3 regions of the Thermosinus thermophiluss DSM 23256 genome follow, and region 2 is predicted to be linked to each of the others. Evidence: riboswitches for the same ligand, from Rfam matches in the RefSeq annotation. Region 2 holds a riboswitch; each other region holds the start of a gene.
The links. A riboswitch is a leader RNA that binds a small molecule or an ion and turns the genes downstream of it on or off. The one in region 2 is predicted to bind glycine.
Positions count from the first base shown of each region.

Region 1 (4,280 bases), on a different contig from region 2:
TTAGTTTTTCAATTATGGAAATGTCTTCAAAAATTGCCACGGCGCCCCTGCTTTGCCCATTGACGATGATTGGCGTACGGTTGGTAATAACCACTGAATTGCCAATTTCCTGGCGCTGCCCCAGTTCGGCGACCATGGACTGGTTGACGGCCGGCAGGCGAGAATTGGGAATAATCTCGCAAATATGCCGACCAAGCGCCGCTTCTGCCGCAATGCCGGTGATGCGTTCGGCAGCCGGATTGAATATGGTGATAATATTTTTTTCATTAATGGCAATAAGACCATTGGCCATGCTGTTAAAAATTTCGCTGGCAGTAAAGGCGTTGTCTTGCAAAACATCGTCAACTTGCTGCATTATTGCCGCATCGACCAGCATAAAATCGCTTTCCAACAGCTGCGCCAAAATACTGGCCGCCTTGTCGGCATGCTGGCCACAGGCGGCTACGCGAACTTCTTCACCCTGTCTGATTTTAAGCGCAATAACAGCCATAATGTTAGTAGCCGGTGCCTGTTTGCCAGCAGCAGAAATAAGCAATAGTTCCGTTTTGTATAACTTCTCCAGTTCATGCGCCTTTTGCACAACCATCGCGGCAACCCTGGCATGGATGCCTTTAGCGTGCCGAATGACCGCGTTTTTACAGGTCCAGTTCATTCCGCAACAGCTCCTTTTTTCGTTTTCACGGAATTTGCAGACAACTCGCCCAGAAACTTCCTGCACTGCCGGCCAAATTGCCAGCATCAGCGTTGGCCGCTTATCAATACATCTTCCCTCGCTTCACTTATTGCTGGTCGCTATTTTTTGCTTGGTTTAAGGTCTGATGCGCGTTACCCCTGGCAGATGCCTCCATTATGACGGCATGATCACTTTTATGTTTTATTTATCTTGAATTTCTACATGAAAGGCGTTTTTCTTTTTTACTGCGAGATTTCATTTCATGATTGATTCTGCAAAAGATTGCATCATTGGTCGCGCCAATATTATTACCGCGTGACGGTTATGGCGCATAGTTAGGCCGGCGCAATGGCTTGTACCAATGGTCTTAGATCAGTGCCGCTGTCACGCGCCAGGCGCGGCAATTCATCAGCGACGCCCTAAAAAGCATAACAGGGTGTGCATCATTAGCACACCCTGTTTGCTGTGGGGAATATTGCCGCTGACGAAAATTAGCCATTGCCTAAGTTCAAAACGAACAAAATTGGCCCCAGCGTTCAGGCCTCAATTTCCCCTTGTCTAAGGATTGATTTTCGCTTTAAAGACTTGTTTGCCGTCTTTCATTTCAATTATCACGGCGCTTTTAACCGCGTCATGTGTAGCATTTAAAGTGGTTGCCCCCGTTATCGCCGGGAAATCTTTGGTCGCCGCCAAGGCTTGGCGAATTTTGTCCGGCTCGGCGCTATTTGCGCGTTTAATCGCATCAATCAACAAATTGGCCGCGTCATAAGCCAGTACAGCCATCGCATCCGGCATTTGTCCATACTCTTTCTGGTAGGCTTCGACAAATGCTTTTGATGCCGGACTGGTATCCTCAACCGAGTAATGATTGGTAAAGTAGGTATTATTAAGCGCCGCGGCACCGGCAATTTCAACCAATTTCGGCGAATCCCAACCATCCCCGCCGACAATCGGCACCGTAATGCCGAGTTCGCGCGCCTGCTTGACAATTTTGCCGACTTCTTCATAATAGCCCGGCACATAAAGAATTTCAGGATTGAGCGCTTTAACCTTTGTCAAGATTGTCTTAAAATCTTGGTCTTTTTGCAAATACGCTTCTTCCGCCACAACGCTGCCGCCGCCTTTAGTAAAGGCATCTTTGAAAAAGGCGGACAGCCCCTTGCTGTAGTCGCTGCTATTATCAACCAATATTGCCGCCTTTTTGAGTTTTAAATTATTTAGTACGAAGTTTGCACCAACTGTCCCTTGAAATGGGTCGATAAAGCAAACGCGGAAAGTATAGTCCTTCACTTTACCGGTCTTTTCATCCACGGTTACTTTAGGGTTGGTAGCGCCTACCGCTAAAAACGGCAACTTGTTCGCCTCTGCTACATTTGAAGCGGCGATCGCATTTGAACTGGCAAACACGCCGGTTACGGCCACAACTTTATCCTGGGTTGCAAGTTTGGTCATAGCATTTGCCGCTTCCGCCGGTTCACTTTTATTATCTGCGATAACGGCCTGAATTTGTTTGCCTAGTACTCCGCCTTTGGCATTTGCCTCCTTAATGGCCAGCTTGGCGCCATTTGCCGCCGAAGTGCCAAAAGTCGCATTGCCGCCGGTCATTTCATTAAGCAGACCAATCTTAATGTCCTTAGCAGCCGGATTGCCACCGCAACCTGCCAGAGTAACTGTCAGCCAAACCACCGCCAGCAATACCGCTACTCGGGTAAACCCTGCTTTTTTCATCAGACACTTCTCCTTTCCTTTACGCATGTGAATTTAAATTTTTTAATGTGCCTTGAAACCTATGAAGCTGTACCCAAGCCAGCAGCCCAAGTAAAGCACCCGGCGCCATTTTACCGATAAAACAAAAGAGCCAAATCATTAGATTTGACTCTCAAGCATGACCAAAGATAGCAATACTGCGAAATAAAATTGCATGCAGTAAAACTAACCACTCTGTCCTTTTGCCTGAGAGTTTCATCGGTCTATTTGCATCCCGACTTGCACCTTCGGCGCCCTATTGAAAGGGACTCTCCAGAGGTCCATCCATTTACGGTCAAGTAAGCAAACATTACCCCTAATACTCTTCCGTAAACTTCATATGGACAAATGTATTAAATTTTTGGCACATCATGTTAAAATTATAATAACGGCAGCGCTGATTGTCAAGCCTTTATTGTAAATTGTTTTCTGCCAACACTTGCAACATCCGCACTTGGCGCCTGATAATTGCATTAATCACCCTCGCCGTCTTTTAAGCGCTAGTACTTTGAGCTAAGTTACGCGCCAGACAGCTTCGCATAAGGCTTTAAAAAAATGCGCAGTAGCAGGAGTTTAGCGGGTAGATTACGAATAATTCAACAACTCGCAATTATCATACAGCCACCGCGTCAGGCTTTTACTGAAATTAATAAGGGGGGGCATATTCGATGAACCAAAATCTGTTCAGCGACCTCGAGGGCCTGCGGATTGCCATGGAAATTGAAGATCGCGGCCGGGAATTTTATCGCCAGGCTTATGAGTGGGCGGTAAAGCCAGAGCACAAAGAATTATTTATGTTTCTGATGACCGAAGAAAAGCATCATTACGCGACATTTGCCAAGTTGTTTGAAACGATTCAAGCCCGCAAAGAAGCGCAAAGCGGCGACTATTTGTTTGACGCCGACACTTCCCGTTACCTTACCGTTTTGGCGGAAGGACATGTTTTCCCGCCGACGGAAAAAATGCACGAAAAAATCGCGCAGCTGACGACGATCGAAGCGATTTTAGCCACTGCCCTCCAGGCGGAAAAAGACTCCGTGCTGTTTTATGACGAGCTGGCAGCAAATGCCAAGTTTGACGAAGCGAAAAATGTTTTTACAACACTGAAGGCAGAAGAAAAGAAGCACATCCTGAAGCTGCGCGAAATGATTGATGCCTGGGCCTAACAAGGTGAATATGATGAAAAAATGGGTATGCAATGTGTGCGGCTATATCCACGAAGGCGAGCAGCCTCCTGACAGCTGTCCGGTTTGCGGTGTAGGACCGGAACAATTTCGTTTGCTGGCAGATACCCCGGAGAAACCCGCCCCGGCTAAGACCGCCAAACGCTGGAAGTGCATCGTATGTGATTATATCCATGTCGGCGACGCCCCGCCGGACGTATGCCCGCTGTGCGGCGTAGGCAAAGAAAAATTTGTATTGCTGAGCGACGAAATAGCAGGCCTGACCCGGGAAAGTCTGGCCAATTCTAATGACGCCACTATCCGCAGCGCGTTAGAGACCATCAGTTACGGACTGTATATTGTTTCTTCCGTTAAGGATAATAAAATAAACGGACAGTGCGCCAACACGGTAGCGCAGCTGACCATAGATCCATGCCGCATCGCCGTTTGCTTAAACAAGCGCAACCTCACCCACGAATATGTTATGGCCTCAGGCGTACTGGCCATATCGGTTTTACGGGAAGACCAAATCGATATGATCCGGCATTTTGGCTATCAATCGGGAAGAACTACCGACAAATTCGCCAGCATTCCCTATTTGCTCGGCCGCTTGGGCTGCCCGATCCTGCAAGACTGTGCGGCCTATATTGAGGCCAAAGTTTTGCCCGACAAAACGGTGGATGTCGGCACCCATACCC
Region 1 is NZ_FNBU01000011.1:54,927-59,206, forward strand. It holds gene BLQ99_RS08105 (sigma 54-interacting transcriptional regulator) at 1-652, opposite strand, end outside; gene BLQ99_RS08110 (ABC transporter substrate-binding protein) at 1,232-2,401, opposite strand; glycine riboswitch at 2,605-2,706, opposite strand; gene BLQ99_RS08115 (ferritin-like domain-containing protein) at 3,088-3,585, shown strand; gene BLQ99_RS08120 (flavin reductase) at 3,599-4,280, shown strand, end outside.
Region 1: it holds a riboswitch for glycine, as region 2 does, so the genes downstream of both, BLQ99_RS08110 (ABC transporter substrate-binding protein) here and BLQ99_RS13375 (alanine/glycine:cation symporter family protein) in region 2, are expected to answer to the same signal.

Region 2 (4,280 bases):
AATCCGCTCAATTTCCTGCGGCGTCAGCATGCCGGTCGAAAAACGAATATGGTCCCGGCTGCCGCTATCGGCGATCGTCTCCCGGTCCTGCACACTCTCCCGCACCGGCTTCCAGCCTTGGGCCGGTTCGATAAGACAATAGCCGATTTCATCGCTATCCACCAGGATTTGCTGCCATTCGTCCTCGGCCAGCGTCTCCAGCGCCATGGGAAAGAGGATTTTTTCTTCCTTGAAAATCATCTCTTTGAGATGGTGAACCGCCTCTTCCACTTTGGCAATCAGTTCATCCTTGCGGTCGGGCCGGAAGTTTACGGCCACCGCTTTGGCGGCCTTCAAGCGCTGCCGGTTTTCGTCGTCCACGCCCCACATCACTTTGGGCGGACCGGTAATTTCATATTTCTCTAGATAGGGAAAGAGCAGGTTTTCCTTGCGGCTGTAGTGTTTGTCCACATCCCCCAGGAGGTTTAGCTTCTCCGCCAGTTTAAGAGCTAACGGCCCGGCGGCCTCGGCCGGAGTGCGGCGTAGTTCGTCCACTAGCGGAGCGATTTCAGTGTCCATCACCTTTTCCAGGGCCCGGTTCTCTTCCTTAAAGGTATGAACCGGGTGGCCCGGCGCCGTTTCCGGTTCGGCCGACCGCTTTAGTGCGTCGCGAAAGACAGCGGCATGAACATCGCATAGCCGCTGCACTTCTTCGATTGGCAGCCCTTCATTGATAAGCGACTGCTCAATGAGGGACAACTCGCCCGGTGCCAGGTTCCGCACCAGTTTATCGAAACGGGCCTTGACCTCTTCCACCGGCCGGCCGGCATGGAGATCCATAATAATCTCGCGGATGGCTTGTTTGCGGTATTCGCGGTTGTTGATCAGCTCACTCATGACGACTCCTCCCTGGTTTAGCCCTGCGGTATCAACTACAGTGTATCCATAATTTCGACCATTCATGGGCAGCAGCGGTTCGGTAAATTTATCCACGGCGAACTAAGTCGCGGCATTCTCAGCGACCGGAAAAGCAATCCGGGTAAAAAACGCCACAGCATAAAAAAGACTCCTTGCCATCGCAAAGAGTCTTCATTCTGCCGTTAGTTGGCCGCTTCCGACGAAGGCATTGCCTCGGTCTCTTCTTCCTCCTCGGCCCGCAGGTGCGCCAGATACCGCTCGGTCTCGCTGACGACAACACCGGACAAGCCCAGCAGGGCGACCAGGTTTGGCAGCGCCATTAGCCCATTGACAATGTCGGCAATAAGCCAGATGGCCTCGAGTTTAATAAACGCGCCGGCCGCCACCAGGGCAATGAATGTCCAGCGGTATGGCTTAATACCCTTAACGCCGAACAGATACTCGCAGCAACGTTCGCCATAATAGTTCCAGCCGAGAATAGTCGTAAAGGCAAACAGCACCAGGCCCACGGTGAGAACATAAGGACCGGCCACCGGGAAGGCGGCGGCAAATGCCTGCTGCGTCAACGCGGCGCCCTTGAGGCCGCCGTTCCAGGCGCCGGTGACAATCAGGACCAGCCCGGTCATAGTACAAATAATAATGGTATCGATGAAAGTACCGGTCATGGAAATAAGCCCTTGTTCCGCCGGCCACTTGGTCTTGGCCGCCGCGGCGGCAATCGGGGCGCTGCCCAGGCCCGACTCGTTGGAGAACACGCCGCGGGCCACGCCGCTCCTAATGGCCATCATGACCGTGGCGCCGAGAAAGCCGCCGGTTGCCGCCGTGCCGGTAAAGGCGTTGGTAATTACCAGCTGCATGGCTTCCGGCAGCCGGTCGGCAAACACGGCCAGCACGCCTATACACGTCGCTACATAGAACACGGCCATAAACGGTACGATTTTGGTGGAAACATTGGCGATGCTTTGCAGACCGCCTAAGGTAATAAGGGCCACCAGCAAGGTAATAATCCCGGCCGTAATGGGCACAGGCACGCCGAAAGCCAGTTGTACGCTGTCAACGATGGCATTGACCTGGGGAAAAGTGCCGATGCCAAAGAAGGCGACCAAAACGCCGCTGGCCGCGAACAGCACGGCAAGGGGACGGTAGCGCATGCCAAGCCCCTTCTCGATGTAGTGCATCGGACCGCCGGCGATTTCCCCGTTGGCATCGACGGACCGGAACTTCACGGCCAGCAGCCCCTCGGCATATTTGGTGGCCATGCCAAAAAAGGCGGCCACCCACATCCAAAAGAGCGCTCCCGGTCCGCCGCCATAAATGGCCGTCGCCACGCCGATAATGTTCCCGGTGCCGACCGTAGCCGCCAAAGCGGTACACAAGGCGCCGAAGCTGTTGACATCACCGTCGCCGTCGTTTTTGGCGGAAAAAATGAGCCTGAGCGCCAAAGGCAGCCGCACAACCTGCAAAAGCCGCAACCGAATGGTCAGCAGTATGCCGGTGCCGACAAGCAAGATAAGCAGCGGCGGCCCCCACACAAAACTATCAATTTCATCCAGTAATTTTAGCCAATCCATTGTCACCATCTCCTTTTATCGTAGAAAAATAAAAAGAGCCAAATCCTGCGATTTGACTCTGGTGACAAGACGCGATGAAAATGCAAATGCCAAACGACCGGTCAGTTTGGCCTGCCGTGCGTCTCTGTCCTTTTGCCTGAGAGATTTAGCGGACAGCCGCAGCTGTTCGCATTGCCCCTTCGGCGCCCTTTTGCAGGGTCTCTCCAGAGTCCCGTCCGCTAACGGTTCCCGCTTTTAAAAAAGCGCCTGAGAGTTTTACTCCTTCGGCGGGCCTTACGGCCGCTCTTCCGTTTAGCATCATCCGGCAGTATTTAGTTATTCAGATAACAAGTATTATTCTAGTGGACAATTGTCCAAAAATCAATAGCAACCCCTGTTTTCCCAAAATTCAGTTTTACATCTCTACCCATGGCGTGTAAGCCCCAGACAGCTATTCCGGCAGGCTGGCAAGGTGCTGCTTTACCCGCGCCCGCAGTTCATCCTCATCAATCCCGAAATCGGCTTCGTCTTCCGCGTCATCAAGGGCAAACATCTCGTTTTCCATGCTAACTTGGTCAAAAATCTCATACTCTTCGTCGGTAAGCTTATCCTCCACTTCATCGTAGGCCTCGTCGAATGCTTCGACATAATCGGCGGCATCCATTTCGCGTGCCAGGAAGGACAGGCAAAGCGCTTTTAATCGTTGTGCTTCAGTGGTCATTGGCAACATCTCCTTCAGGGTTTTTGTCTGGGACCAAGCTTTTTCCCTTTAATTATTTCCCAAAGACGCCTTATAATGCTTAACTGTACAAGCAAGGCTACTCTTATCGACATTTCAACAAAGAAGCCGCCTTTTCCTATCGTCCTTTGGCGCAATGAGCCCAAACATCTTTTACTGGACGTAAATATTGGCTAAACGACAGGTACCGGGATTTTGCGGCTACGGCAATATTTCACGCCGCATTAATTGTTTTTACAGAAAAAGGAACCAGGCAAATCGGCGTAGAAATCAAAAATAACTTCATTAAATATTGTTCGGTTATAAGGGGAGGAATATTTACGTTTTTTAAACCCTTCCATCTCGAAGAAGCGACAATAAGCGACGTACATCAAGCGTACTTGTCGGGTAACTTAACCGCAGTAGAACTGATCCAATGGTATTTGCGGCGGATTGACGCTTACGACAAGCAGGGTCCGAAGTTAAACTCCGTCATTTACATTAACCCCAAAGCGTTAGAAGAAGCAGCCGCACTGGACGCAAAACTGGCAACTGCCGGCAAACTTGCCGGCCCCCTGCACGGCATCCCGGTCCTGCTCAAAGATAATGTCAACACTAAAGACATGCCGACCTCGGCCGGGTCGTTAAGCCTTGAGGGCTACGTGCCGCCTGAGGATGCGTCCATTACCAAAAAGCTGCGTAACGCCGGCGCAATTATTCTCGCGAAAGTAAACCTCCATGAATTTGCCATATGGGGCGAAACCATCAGCTCTATTCTCGGCCAAACGTTGAACCCTTATGACTTGAACCGCACCCCCGGCGGTTCGAGCGGCGGAACGGGGGCGGCGCTTGCCGCTAACTTCGGCCTGCTCGGCCTCGGTACTGACACGGTAAACTCCATCCGTTCCCCCGCGTCCGCCAACAACATCGTCGGCATCCGCCCCACCCTCGGGCTAATAAGCCGCGCCGGCGTAGTCCCCTATTCTTTTACCCAGGACGTCGTTGGCCCGATGGCGCGCACCGTTGCCGACGCAACGAAAATGCTCAATGTATTGGTCGGTTATGACCCGGCGGACGAAGCTACCGCCTGGAGCATTGGCAATGCCGAAAAAGAC
Region 2 is NZ_FNBU01000029.1:25,589-29,868, forward strand. It holds gene BLQ99_RS13370 (DUF438 domain-containing protein) at 1-876, opposite strand, end outside; gene BLQ99_RS13375 (alanine/glycine:cation symporter family protein) at 1,080-2,468, opposite strand; glycine riboswitch at 2,583-2,685, opposite strand; gene BLQ99_RS13380 (colicin immunity domain-containing protein) at 2,899-3,168, opposite strand; gene BLQ99_RS13385 (amidase family protein) at 3,567-4,280, shown strand, end outside.

Region 3 (4,280 bases), on a different contig from region 2:
ACGGCTGCCCCTCGCCCACCGCCGCGTCCGCCCCATAGGCGCCAGGGGGCTTGAGGACCGCCAAGGAAATGGGATTGACGCAGGCAACCAGTAAACCGCCGTTGCCGTGCACCAGCTCCGCAAGACCCTCCATATCCTCTACAACCCCGTAGAAGTTCGGGTTTTGCATAAGCAGGGCCGCCACTTCCGTGTTAACGGCCGCCTTGAGCGCCGCGCGGTCCGTTTGACCGTCCACCGTTGGCACGGTGACAATTTCAAAGCCGAGGTCGCGGGCGTAAGTAGCCAGCACGCGGCGATAAAACGGATGGATGCCGGCGCTCACTACGACTTTACTGCGGCCAGTAACTCCACAAGCCATGTTCATCGCTTCGGCCAGGGCGGTGGCCCCATCGTACAGCGAAGCGTTGGCCACATCCAGGCCGGTCAGTTCGCAGATATAGCTTTGGTACTCCCACAGGGCCTGCAGGCCGCCCTGACTGATTTCCGGCTGGTACTGCGTATAGGCGGTATAAAATTCCGCGCGGCCGGCCAGGTGCGACACAACGGCGGGAATAAAATGGTCATAAGCGCCAGCCCCCAAAAAACAAGGCATTTGACCGACATGGACATTTTCGGCCGCGCGCTGCTGCATCAGCCGCAGCACTTCCAGTTCACTCAGAGCCGGCGGCAAATCAAGCGGACGGCCCAGCCGCACCGCCGGCGGGATATCCTGGAAAAGCTCATCGACGCTGCTTACGCCAATCGCCGCCAGCATGGCCTGCCGGTCGGCGTCGGTATTGGGCAAATAATGGCGCCCGGCCATCTATTTTCCCCCCTCGGTCAGCGCACGGTAGGCGTCGGCGCTGAGCAGCCCCTCCAATTCGGAGGCGTCTTCCAGTTCAATAACGGCCAGCCAGCCTTCCCCGTAGGGATCCTGGTTGACCACTTCGGGGCGGTCGTTTAACGCCTCGTTCACTTCCACCACCGTACCGCTAACCGGTGCATAAATATCCGAAACGGCTTTGACCGATTCGACTACGGACAAATTGCCGTGCGCCTTAACCTGTTTGCCGACGGCGGGCACCTCGATAAAAACGATGTCCCCCAGCTCATGCTGGGCATAGTCGGTGATGCCTACGACCGCGCGCGTCCCCTCGACGCGAACCCACTCGTGATCTTTGGTGTACTTAAGTTCCTGCGGGATATTCATAATTTATTTCCTCCTTTTATAAAATGGTTTGGCCACAACCTTGGCTTCTACCAGTTTGCCGCGGATTTCCACCGCCACTTCCGTCCCCGGCGCCGAAAACTCCGTTTCCAAAATAGCTAAGGCCAGGTTTTTATCGAGGGTGGGCGCATAAGTGCCGCTTGTCACCGTGCCGATGACCCGGTCGGCGGCATGACAGGCATAGCCGGCACGGGCAATACCCCGCCCTACCATCTCGATCCCGACAATTTTGCGCCGGACACCGGCGTTTTTCTGGGCCAGCAGCGCCTCATAGCCGATAAAGCTCTGTTTGTCAAACTTGACAAAGACGCCGAGACCGGCTTCGAGCGGTGTGATGCTTTCGGAAAGTTCGTGACCGTAAAGCGGCAAACCGGCTTCAAACCGCAGCGTATCACGGGCGCCTAATCCGGCCGGCACCAGTCCCAGCGGCTTGCCGACCTCCATCAGGCGGTTCCATAGTCTGCCAGCTTCCTCCGGCGCGCAGTAAATTTCAAAACCGTCCTCTCCCGTATACCCTGTCCGGGAAATCAGACAGTCGATCCCGTCAACGCGGACGTGCCGGCGCAGCCAATAATATTTAATGGTGCTCAAATCTTCATCGGTCAACGGCTGCAGGATGGCTTCGGCCCGCGGGCCCTGCAGCGCCAATTCGGCGGTAACATCGGAAATGTTTTTGACGGTAACGTCATAGTTCGCCGCGTGCTGCACCATCCAGGCGTAATCTTTGTCAATATTGGCGGCGTTAATCACCAACAGATATTCTTGTTCGCCAAGGCGATAGACCAAAAGATCGTCAACCACCCCGCCGTGGTCATAGCACATGGGAGTGTACATCACCTGGTTGACGGCCAGGCGGGAAGCGTCATTGGTCACCAGCCTGTTCACATAGGCGGTAGCGTCCGGCCCGCTGACCGACACTTCTCCCATGTGGGATACGTCGAAGAGTCCTGCCGCCTGCCGCACGGCCCGGTGCTCCTCGATAATGCCGGTATACTGCACCGGCATGAGCCAGCCGCCAAATTCGATGATTTTGGCGCCGCTGGCCACGTGGATGTCGTAGAGTGGCGTCTTTTTGTCGCTCATAAAATCCTCCCTTCAGACTATATTATTATTTGTTCCAAAAAGCACAAAAGAAAAAAAGGACACTAAGTAAGCGCGGCGCTTACTCTGTCCTTTTACCTGAGAGATTGCCTAAATCCGGCTCCCCTTCGGTGACCGCAGCATGCGGTTCTCTCCAGAGGTGTGTCAAACCAGGGTCCTTTTGCCTGAGAGTTTCTCGCCTGTTTGCTCCTTCGGCGCCGCCTAAGGCGGTCTCTCCCCCGGTCATCATCCAACTTTATGCTTTTGCATATAGTTTCTCTGCACGTGAGCCCTTTTCCTGCCTGAATATTGCGTTTATTATCCATATTTTTATCCTGAACAAATGTTTGTCAAACATATGTTTTTCTCTTATAATAAATACAGTAACACTTGGGTGTGCAGGTGGAGCCATGGAAATAGAGCAAAAGCTAAAACTACTGGGCGAAGGCGCCAAGTATGACGTGTGTGCCGCAACGGCCGCCCGTCCTGGCAAACATCAGCGGCCGGCCATCGGCCGGACCAGCCCGGCCGGCGTCTGTCATTCGTTCACTCCCGACGGCCGCTGTATATCTTTATTCAAAGTTCTGCTGACGAATTACTGCGAACGCGATTGCGCCTACTGTCCCAATCGCGCCGCCCGCGACGTGCCCCGCACCCGCTTTGCCGCCGACGAGCTGGCAAAGCTGTTCATGGAGTTCTACCGCCGCAATTATGTAGAGGGTCTGTTTCTGAGCTCAGGGGTTTGGCATTCCACTGCCCGCACCATGGAAGAGATTATCAAGGTTGCCGAAATCCTGCGCTATCGCTATCGCTTTGGCGGCTATATCCATTTAAAAATTATCCCTGGGGCCACGCCGGCCGAGATTGAAAAAGCCGCCGCCCTGGCTAACCGTATTTCCCTCAATATGGAGGCACCGACTGCGTCGCACCTTGCCCGGCTGAGCCGCACCAAACAGTTTGCCGGCGAGCTGCTGTCAGGCATGGCCAGCATCCGCGACGTCCTCCGGCACCGTCAGGATACCACCCATTCTACCCAGTACATCGTCGGCGCTGCCGGTGAAAGCGACCGGGACATTCTCTTGTCTGTCACCCGGCTTTACCAGGAATACGAGTTAAAACGCGCTTATTTTAGCGCGTTTCAACCTGTCGCCGCCACGCCGCTGGCCACAGTAAAGGCCACGCCGCTAATTAGGGAAAACCGTCTTTATCAGTCAGATTTTTTGTTGCGCCTGTACGGTTTTTCCATTGACGATATTGTTTTTGACGCGACTGGCAACCTGGATCTATCCCTCGACCCGAAACTTGCTTATGCGCTGCACAACCCCCAGCATTTTCCCCTGGAAATTAACAAAGCTTCTTACCGCGAACTGCTTAAAGTTCCTGGTATCGGTCCGCGGTCAGCGGCCAAGATTGTCCAAGTACGGCGCACCTACCGGTTTAGCGACCCGGCCCAGCTGAAAAATATCGGGGTAGTCACCAAACGGGCCTTAGCGTTTCTCACTGTCAACGGCAAATTTTACGGCAACCGCCGGCTGCTCCAATCGCCAAAACGTGAACATTATCAACAACTCAGCCTCTGGGGTGATGATCGTGATCTCCTGCTCGCCGACCCCCGGGTCGATACTTAAAGCGGCGATATTGGCCCAAATCCATAATGACCTGCCTTGCTTTAAGGGAGACCACGAATCGCTTGGTCTGTTTATGTATACCGACCAGCTGGATGCCGATCATACCTCCCTCCCTTGCCTAGTAAAGCAGTTACGGCAAAACTGCGGCTTAGACGCCAACTGGCTACTCGATTCACCGGGCCGCACCCTTGCCCGGCTGATTGCCGCCAATCTGCGTTACGCGTCCCCTGACCGCGCCGCCGTTATTTTCGCCGCCGCCGAACAAGCCCTCCGCTACGGCCATGCTTACTGTCTGTGCGGGGTAAGTGATGTCAGCAGGCTATTTATTAACCGGGCCCGGGCTATCGCCCGGGAAGTACATAAGA
Region 3 is NZ_FNBU01000008.1:23,563-27,842, reverse strand. It holds gene gcvPA (aminomethyl-transferring glycine dehydrogenase subunit GcvPA) at 1-802, opposite strand, end outside; gene gcvH (glycine cleavage system protein GcvH) at 803-1,189, opposite strand; gene gcvT (glycine cleavage system aminomethyltransferase GcvT) at 1,193-2,290, opposite strand; glycine riboswitch at 2,451-2,537, opposite strand; gene BLQ99_RS06295 (putative DNA modification/repair radical SAM protein) at 2,698-3,915, shown strand; gene BLQ99_RS06290 (DUF4130 domain-containing protein) at 3,878-4,280, shown strand, end outside.
Region 3: it holds a riboswitch for glycine, as region 2 does, so the genes downstream of both, gcvT (glycine cleavage system aminomethyltransferase GcvT) here and BLQ99_RS13375 (alanine/glycine:cation symporter family protein) in region 2, are expected to answer to the same signal.